Regions from separate parts of the Kitasatospora sp. NPDC127035 genome, predicted to be linked through region 3. Evidence: riboswitches for the same ligand, from Rfam matches in the RefSeq annotation. Region 3 holds a riboswitch; each other region holds the start of a gene.
The links. A riboswitch is a leader RNA that binds a small molecule or an ion and turns the genes downstream of it on or off. The one in region 3 is predicted to bind cyclic di-AMP.

Region 1 (2,190 bases), on a different contig from region 3:
CGCGACGTGGTGGACGCCGGAGTCCTTGCCGTTGTTGGACCAGAACAGCAGGTCGCCCGGCTTGAGGGCGTCGAGCGAGACGTGCGTGGACGCGGCGGCCTGGTCGGCGGCGACGCGCGGGACGGTGATGCCCGCGGCGCGCAGCGCGGCCTGGGTGAGGCCGGAGCAGTCCCAGCCGCCGTTGCCGGTGCCGCCGTAGACGTAGGCCTGGCCGACCTTCGACTGGGCGAAGGAGACGGCCGCGGCCATGCTGCCGGTGGCGGCCTGGGCCGGGGCCGGGGTCTCGGCCTGGGCGGCGGGCTTGGCGGCCGGCTTGGTGGCCGGGGCGGGGGTCTGGGCGGCCGGCTCGGTGGTGGCGGTGCCGGTCCCCGTGTCCTTGGCCCGGTTGAACCAGTCGAAGCCCTTGCCGGACTCCTCCGAGGCCTGGTTGCCCTTGGCCCGGTCGCCGAAGGTCAGGTGCTGGCCCGGGTAGATGCTGTGCGGGCCCTCGGTCAGGGTGGCGCGGTTGAGCTCGTAGAGCCGCTCCCAGCCGCCCTGGACGTCGTTCTTGTCGGCGATGGAGGAGAGCCAGTCGCCGACGGCCACGGTGTAGTCGGCGGACTGCTTCCGGTCGCCCTGCTGGCCGGTCTGCTGGCGCCACTGGCGCCCGTCCTGGCCGCCGTCGCCCTGGCGGGCGGCGTCGGTGGCGGCGGGAGCCTGCGCCTGCGGCTGGGCGGCCTTGGGCGCGGCGGGCTGCGTGGCCTTCGGCTGGGCGGCGGGCTTGGCGGCCGGGGCCGGGGTCTGGACGGCCGGCTTGGCGGCGGCCGTGGAGGTGTCGACGGCGGCCGGGGTGCCGCCCTTGGTCAGGCCGGCCTTGACCGAGCAGACCGGCCAGGCACCGGGGCCCTGCACGGCGAGCACCTTCTCGGCGATCGCTATCTGCTGGTCCTTGGTGGCGAGGTCGGCGCGCGCGGCGAACGAGGTGCCGCCGAACTCGGCCCAGGTGGAGCTGGTGAACTGGAGTCCGCCGTAGAAGCCGTTGCCGGTGTTGATGCTCCAGTTGCCGGTGCTCTCGCACTGGGCGACCTTGTCCCAGGTGGCGACGGAGGCGGCCGAGGCGGTGCCGGTGGTGAGGCAGGGGATGGTGAGGCCGATGCCCGCGACGCCGAGGGTGGCGATGGCGCGACGGGTGCGGCTGGACAGGCGGGTGCCGTTGGTGGGCAGCATGAAGACGCGGTCCTCTCCCACGCCTGCGAGGTGAGCTGTCGGATTCGGGCTGGAGTTGCCCGGCCGCGCTGTGGACGCGGCTTCACCCCTAGCCCTGGTCGGTCCGGGGACCGGCCTGGGCGAACTACCTGTGGTTCCCCCGCTCCTGCCGTGGTGCTTCGTACTTCCAGCGCACCCGACGGCAGGACTCGGCGTTGCAGGGGAGCTGGGTCCGTGTGGCCACGAACGGGGAGCACGTTAAGCAGAGCCGCCTTCAAACCGCAAACATGTGTGAGGCACGTCACTGTTTGCGAAATCCGTGGTGGGTGGCTGTCCTTCATGATCAGAAATGACCGATTTCATGCAACGCCCGTCGCGGTCAACGCAACTGCCTATGCTTCAGAGCGTCGGTAGGACGCCGGCGCCGCCGCAGCCGCCCGTGGGGAGGGCTACGCACCGATGGCCATGGACGAGGACCCGGACCCCGCCCGGCCGACCGGCCGGGCGCGCGGAGCGCACCGCAGGGCAAAGCATCGCAGAGCGGACATCCCGCCCGAACCGCACCTAACTCCCTTAAGTCGCCGCACTTTACTGCGCTGGCTCGCCGTCGGCACCGCCTTCGCGGCGGTCAGCGGCGAGGAGGTGCTGCGGCGCTCGCTGAGCGGCCCGACCGAACCGGTCGCCGCCGTCGCCGGATCGTCCACGGCCGTCGGCGCGGACCGGACGGGAGCCGGAGGCCACGGTGGGGCGTCCCCCGAGGCCGCTCCGGTCGGCGCCGCGCCCGAACAGCCGGCCCCCGCGCCCACCGTCGACCAGAGCGGCCGCCGCTGGTCCGACCCGGCCGGCTGGGGCGGTGCCGTGCCCGGCCCGAGAAGCACCGTGCGGATCACCGACCGGGTGCTGCTCGACACCGACGCCGCCGTCGGCACGCTGCTGGTGGAGCCGACCGGCGCCCTCACCTTCGCCGCCGACCGCACCCTCACCCTCGCCGCCACCGGGAACGTC
Region 2 (2,190 bases), on a different contig from region 3:
CGTAGAAGATGACCAGGTCGCCGGGCTGGGCCTGGGAGATGTCCGAGCCGATCCGGGTACCGGCGCCGGCCTGCGCCTGCGAGGTGCGCGGGAGCGACACGCCCGCCTGGGCGTAGGCCCAGCCGGTGAGGCCGGAGCAGTCGAAGCTGCTCGGGCCGGTGGCGCCGTAGACGTACGGGGCACCGAGCTTGCTCTCGGCCGCGGCGATCGCGGCGGCGGCGCGCGAGCTGTTGGCGGCGGGCGCGGCCGGCTTCGGCGCCGCCGGAGCGGAGGAGGCCGGCGCGGCGGGCGCCTGGGTGGACGGAGCCTGGGCGGACGGCGCGCTGAGGTTGGTGCGGTCGTTCTCGCGGGAGGCGCGCTCGGCGTCGGCCTTCGCCTTGGCGACCTTGGCGGCCTCGGCCTTGGCGGCGTCCGCCTTCGCCTTGGCCTCGGCGGCGGCCTTCTCCTCGGCCGCGCGGATCGCCAGGCGCTCCTGCTCGCTGAGGGTGTTGAACAGGTCCTGGGCCTTCGTCAGCTTGGCCTGGACCTCCTCCTTGGAGGTCTTCAGCTGCTGGGTGGTGGCCTCCAGCTCGCCGAGCTTGTTCTGGGTCTCGGTGCGGTCCTGGTCGAGCCTGCGCTGCTGCTCCTGGAGCTCCTTCAGCGCGCCGGACTGGGTCGAACCGGCCTGGTTCAGGGCGTCGGCCTGGTTGAGGAAGTTGTCCGGGCTGGAGGAGAGCACCAGCTGGACGGTCTGCGATATGCCGCCGGTGCGGTACTGCTCGCCGGCGATCTCGGCGAGGCCGCCCTGCGCCTCGGTCACCACAGCCTGCTGACGGGCCACCTTGTCCTGGAGGTCGCCGACCTGCTTCTGCAGCTCCTGCTGCTTGGCCTGGGCGCCGTTGAGCTTCTCGGTGGCGATCTCGGCCTGCTCGTTGAGCTGGTCGACCTGCTCCTTGACCTGGTCCTTGGTCGGCGTCGGGTCGGCGTGGGCGCCGGACTGCGCGGAAAGGGCGACGGCCGCGGCGGCGAGGCCGGTCATGATCGAGACCCGGGTGCGGCCGGCGGGCTTGGGACGACGATGGGACGCCACGAAGGCGGACTCCTTCTTCCTCATCCGCCTACCGGGTGAGCTGACGGGTTCGGGCGGAAGCGTGCCCTACGACGCCTCACCGGCCGCTCACGCGACCGACCTGGCGCCGATTCACCCCGGAGGAACGTGGTTCCCCGGCTCCACTCCACAGCGCCCCCGACTGCTGGGCTCTCACTCGGACGGGCGACTGCCCGTCCCGCTGTTTCACGAACTCGGCGGGAACCACCGCCGCCACCCGGACTGGGTGATCGACTGTGCGGTGGTTCGAGGTACGACCCTAGTAACAGATCCGTGATCCGTTCAAATCCTTGTCGGAAAAAAGCTAGAAGAATACCGAAGTTCATTTGTGAATATGACCGGGTGTGACCAGCGCCGTACACGGAGCTGATCGTTCCTCACCTCTCGGTCGAACCGGCGGCCGAAACACCCGCGCCACCCCCGTTCGGAGGTGGCGCGGATCACAGGGCCTTCGGCGGGCCCGCGGGCGTGTCGTGGCGGACCGTCAAACGGCCGGACACCCCCGCGCGTCAAACGCGGCGGATCGTGTTGATCTTCATCCCGTCGGCCTTCATCACCTTGATCACGTCACCGGTGCGGGGTGCGTGCACCACCATGCCGTTGCCGATGTACATCGCGACGTGGCTGCGGTCGTCGCGGTAGATGATCAGGTCACCGGGCTGCGCCTCGGCGAGCGACGGCACCCGGGTGCCGTAGTTGCCCTGGGCCTGCGAGGTACGCGGCAGCGAGACCCCGGCCTTGCCGTACGCCCAGACCATGAGCCCCGAGCAGTCGAAGCTGTTCGGGCCGGTGGAACCCCAGCCGTACGGCTTGCCCTGCTGGGCCATCGCGAGGGCCACCGCGGAGCCGGCCATGCCGGAGGCCTTCGGGAGCTCACCCAGGTCCGGGCGCTCGGTCCCGCGCGAGGCGCGGTCGGCCTGCTGCTGGGCCGCCTTCAGGGCCGCACGGTCGGCGGCGCTGAGCGAGTTCAGCAGGTCCTGGGCCTCCTTGAGCTTCTTGTTCACCTCCGCCTTGGACTGGTTCAGGTCCTTGGTGGTGGTGTCCAGCGAGGCCAGGACGGCGGCCGCCTCGACCTTCTGCTGGTCCAGCCGGCGCTGCTGGTC
Region 3 (2,190 bases):
GGTGCGGATCTCGAAGTGCAGGTGCGGGCCGGTCACGTTGCCGGTCGCACCGGAGAGGCCGATCTGCTGGCCGGCGGTGACGGTCTGACCGACCTTCACCGCGATCGAGGACAGGTGCGCGTACTGGGCGTACTTGCCGTCGGCGAGCTTGATCTCGACCTCGTTGCCGTAGGCGCCGCCGTTGCCGGCCTTCACCACGGTGCCGGCCGCGATGGCGCGCAGCGGGGTGCCGGTGGCAGCGGAGAAGTCGACACCGGTGTGGTGGCCGGAGGACCACATGGAACCGGCGACACCGTAGGCGGTACCGAGCTTGGTACCGGCCAGCGGGGCGACGTAGCCGGAGGAGGCGACCACGGGAGCCGGCGCCGGGGCGGCGGGCTTCGCGGCCTGGACCGGCGCGGGCTTGGCGGCGGGCGCGGCGGGCTTCGCGGCCGGGGCGACCGGCTTGACGGCCGGGGCGGCGGGCTTCGCGGCCGGGGCGGCGGGCTTGGCGGCCGGCTTCACCGAGTCCTGCGAGACCTGCGGCTTGGCGGCGGGCGCGGCCGGCTTGGCGGCCTCGACGGCCTTGCCGCCGAGTGCGAGCTGCTGGCCCGGGTAGATCAGGTTCGGGTTGGCGCCGACGACCGAGCGGTTGTGCTCGTACAGGGCCTCCCAGCCGCCCTGGACGTTCTTCGCGTCGGCGATCTTCGACAGGGTGTCCCCGCCGGCGACCTTGTAGGTCTCCTCGGCCGCGGCGGCCGGGGCGGTCTCGGCGGCCGGAGCGGCGGCCGGGGCGGCGTCGACGCTGGCGGCGCCGTTCCAGGTGCTGGTCTGGTGGGGCTTGGCGGCCGGAGCCTCGTGGGCCTGGGCGCTCACCGCGGTGACCAGCGGGAGGGCGAAGGCGGCGCCGGTGACGGCGGTGGCGATACCGATGCGGACGGCGCGGGGCAGGGCGATACGACGAGCCTGTGCGGCCATGGCTGATGTCCTCTCCGACGCCTACGAGGTGAGCTGTCGGGTTCGGGCTGGAGTTGCCCGGCCGCATCTAGGCGGCTTCACCCCAAGCCGGACCGCGAATTCCGGTCCGGCGACTTACCTTTGGGTCCCCCGCTCCTGCCGAACAGAGTTCGTTGCGTACCACCGGGCAGCGGCAGGACTAGGCGTTCCACCCGGTGGCCACCCGGGCTGACGCCGGGCGGTCGCTGAACTAAAACTCATCCGTCCGAGTGAAGCAATGTCGATCTCTTGAACTCGCAACAAAACACCGGACCGCCGTCACGCTCCGAATGATCGGCTGCACAGTACGCACACAATCGATTCACGGCGTGCCACTGATCCACGACCCTCCGCCGATTTCCGGACCGGTCCGCACACGATCACTCACGGAAAGCCATCCGCCGACACGCCCCCGGTGACCCTTGTCACGTCGGCCCCCGGGGCGGACGATCATGCCGTGGCCACCTCCGAGGCCGGCATCCTGCGGTTGGGCACCGCGCAGGGTCGCTGGGTACTTCTGGCGACGGTGCTCGGCTCCAGCCTGGCGATGCTCGACGGGACCGTCGTGAACGTCGCGCTGCCCAGGATCGGGACCGATCTCGACGCCCCGCTCGCTGCCCTGCAGTGGACGCTCAACGCCTACCTGCTCACCCTGGCCGGGCTGATCCTGCTCGGCGGCGCGCTCGGGGACCGGTACGGCCGGCGCCGGATCTTCCTGCTCGGCGTGGTCTGGTTCGCCGTCGCCTCCGCGGCCTGCGCGGCCGCGCCCACCATCGAGGTGCTGGTCGCCGCCCGCGCGGTGCAGGGCGTCGGCGGGGCCCTGCTCACCCCGGGATCACTGGCGATGCTCCAGGCGGTCTTCCACCCCGAGGACCGCTCCGCCGCGGTCGGCCTCTGGTCCGGCCTCGGCGGGGTGTCGGCGGCGGTCGGACCGTTCCTCGGCGGCTGGCTGGTGGACGGGCCGGGCTGGCGGTGGATCTTCCTCCTGAACGTCCCGCTGGCCGTGCTGGTCGTCGCGGTGACCGCCCGACACGTGCCGGAGAGCCGGGACGAGTCCTCGACCGGCCGGTTCGACGTCCTCGGCGCGGTGCTGGCCGCAGTGGCCCTGGGGACCTTCACCTACGCGCTGACCGCCGCCGGGGAGGGCCTCTCCCCGGGGGTCTGGCTCACCGGGGCGGCCGGGCTGCTGCTGGGCGTGGCCTTCGTGCTGGTCGA
Region 4 (2,190 bases), on a different contig from region 3:
CGCTCCCGGAGGAGACGCCGGACGACCCGTCGGACCTCCGGTGGGACCACCCGTCGGACGACCCGTCGGGCGACCGGTGGGACGACCCGTCGGGCGAGCCGCACGGGGAAGAGTCCGGGGAGCGGCCCGGGGCGTGACGGACGCGCGGGAGCCCCGGCGCGGTCCTCGAAGGACCGCGCCGGGGCTCCTCGGCGTCGAACGGGTCGCAGCGCCTCGCGGGCTGCCGGGCTCGGCTCAGCGCGGCTCGGCAGGGGTCGCAGGGATCAGGGGTTGATGCCGCGCTGCTCGAACCAGCTCTCCGGGTCGACCGGGGCGCCGCCGCCGGGCCGGACCTCCAGGTGCAGGTGCGGGCCGGTGACGTTGCCGGTGGCACCGACCTTGCCGATCTGCTGGCCGGGGACGACCTTGCCCGAGCCCTTGATGATCGAGGAGAGGTGGCAGTACCAGATCTCGGTGCCGTCGGGCAGGGTCTCGACGATCCGGTAGCCGTAGGACCCGGCCCAGCCGGCCGAGGTGATGGTGCCCTGGCCGACCGCGTAGACGGCGGTGCCCGTGTCGGCGGCGAAGTCCAGGCCGGTGTGCAGGTGGGCCCAGTAGCGGGCGCTCTGGCCGTAGTGGGCGGAGAGGCTGTAGTCGCGCACCGGCAGGTTGATGGCGGCGAGCTTGGCCTTCTCGGCCTCCTCGGCGGCGCGCTTGGCCTGCGCCTGCTGGGCGACCTGGGCGGCGCGCTTGGCCTCGGCCTCCTGGGCGGCCTGCACCCGGGCGGTCTCGTCGGCGGCGGTGCGCTGGCTGTCGGCCTGCTGCTGGATCCTGGCGGCGAGGGCGAGCCCGGGGTCGGCCGAGAGGGCGACCGGGGTCTCGTCCGGCACCTCGACGGCGGGCGCGGCGGCCGGCGTCGCGGAGGCGAAGCCGGTGGCGCCCAGGGTGGCCGCGACGGCGGTGACGCCGAGCAGCGGAGCGGTGCCGCGGGTCTGACGGGGCATCCGGTGCCGGTTGATCTCGGCGGTCTGCGGAGCGGTCTCGTCCGCCGGGCCGCCGAACAGGCCCGGGTGGGCCGCAGGGCGGGGGTGGTCGAGCAGCTGGGTACCGGCGGAGAAGCCGGACGGGTGTGCCGGGGTGTGCGTCGACGCCACGGAGGCGCGCTCCTTTCCTTCCTTCGCGCCTACCGGGTTAGCTGACGGGTTCGGAGCAGGAAGGTCTCCTACGGCTGGGCCTGGGCCCGGCCGATTCACCCCAAGGAACATGGTTCCCCGGCTCCCTGGCCTGCCCGAAGGCCGGCCGGCGGGATTAGGCGACGGCGCACGGTGCCGTCTGGTTACGGCGTTAGGGACCGCGCTGCGTTATCAAACGTTAATCCGAGAGGCCCCCGATTCCAAGCCATCTGTTGAGGAGGACGGGATACGGGCCGGACACGCGCGGTCCGATGGGCGTTTTGGGACGATTGACGACAACTGACACTACCGAACGTGATAGGACGTCAACGAACGGCCCCCCATCTGAGTACCTCTACTCATGTGCGACCGGAGTCCGCGCGGCCATCCTGGCGCCATGAGCACACCGATGCAGTCACGCACCACGGCCGCGTACTACGTCCAGGCCGTCCTGTCCTTCTTCCTGTCCGCCGTCGCCCTCGCGATCGGCATCGCCTACCTCCCGGTCGGGGCCTGGACCCGGGCCTTCCTCGGCCTCGGCCTGCTCTACACCATCACCTCCGCGTTCACGCTGGCCAAGGTGGTCCGGGACCGGCAGGAGTCCACCGAGCTGGTCACCCGGGTCGACCAGGCCCGGCTGGACAAGCTGCTGGCCGAGCACGACCCGTTCAAGGTGGAGGGGGTCTGAGGCGGAGGGCGCCCCGGCGCCTCCGCCGGGAGCGGTCACCGGGCCGGCCGCCGGACCGGTCGTCACGCCCGGCCGCCGCGCCCGCCCCCCTCGGAAGCGGGTCATAGCTTGACGGCTAAGGCTATTAGCCTTAGCTTTATGGCTATCGGCGCAGTCGCCGACGACCCGAACCCGCGCGGCGAGCCCGCCCGCGGCGGACCGAGGAGGCCCACCATGACCGGCACCGCCCCCGTCACCCGCTACCTCGACCTCCCCGGCGGCCGACTCGCCTTCGACGACTCCGGCCACGGCGACGGCGTCCCCGTCGTTCTGCTCCCCGGCATGCTCGACAGCCGGGCCACCTACCGGCAC

Region 1: linked by a shared signal. The riboswitch ahead of ACFWIC_RS01145 (transglycosylase family protein) and the one ahead of ACFWIC_RS36520 (peptidoglycan DD-metalloendopeptidase family protein) in region 3 are both predicted to bind cyclic di-AMP.
Region 2: linked by a shared signal. The riboswitch ahead of ACFWIC_RS29370 (NlpC/P60 family protein) and the one ahead of ACFWIC_RS36520 (peptidoglycan DD-metalloendopeptidase family protein) in region 3 are both predicted to bind cyclic di-AMP.
Region 4: linked by a shared signal. The riboswitch ahead of ACFWIC_RS09530 (M23 family metallopeptidase) and the one ahead of ACFWIC_RS36520 (peptidoglycan DD-metalloendopeptidase family protein) in region 3 are both predicted to bind cyclic di-AMP.

The regions. Positions count from the first base shown of each region.
Region 1 covers NZ_JBHXDN010000002.1:16,956-19,145, reverse strand. The annotation lists gene ACFWIC_RS01145 (transglycosylase family protein) at 1-1,227, opposite strand, end outside; cyclic di-AMP (ydaO/yuaA leader) riboswitch at 1,214-1,410, opposite strand; gene ACFWIC_RS01140 (hypothetical protein) at 1,645-2,190, shown strand, end outside.
Region 2 covers NZ_JBHXDN010000053.1:62,880-65,069, forward strand. The annotation lists gene ACFWIC_RS29370 (NlpC/P60 family protein) at 1-1,069, opposite strand, end outside; cyclic di-AMP (ydaO/yuaA leader) riboswitch at 1,080-1,232, opposite strand; gene ACFWIC_RS29375 (NlpC/P60 family protein) at 1,597-2,190, opposite strand, start outside.
Region 3 covers NZ_JBHXDN010000086.1:37,319-39,508, reverse strand. The annotation lists gene ACFWIC_RS36520 (peptidoglycan DD-metalloendopeptidase family protein) at 1-957, opposite strand, end outside; cyclic di-AMP (ydaO/yuaA leader) riboswitch at 961-1,122, opposite strand; gene ACFWIC_RS36515 (MFS transporter) at 1,433-2,190, shown strand, end outside.
Region 4 covers NZ_JBHXDN010000010.1:169,567-171,756, reverse strand. The annotation lists gene ACFWIC_RS09535 (hypothetical protein) at 1-137, shown strand, start outside; gene ACFWIC_RS09530 (M23 family metallopeptidase) at 264-1,133, opposite strand; cyclic di-AMP (ydaO/yuaA leader) riboswitch at 1,146-1,304, opposite strand; gene ACFWIC_RS09525 (YiaA/YiaB family inner membrane protein) at 1,549-1,839, shown strand; gene ACFWIC_RS09520 (alpha/beta fold hydrolase) at 1,978-2,190, shown strand, end outside.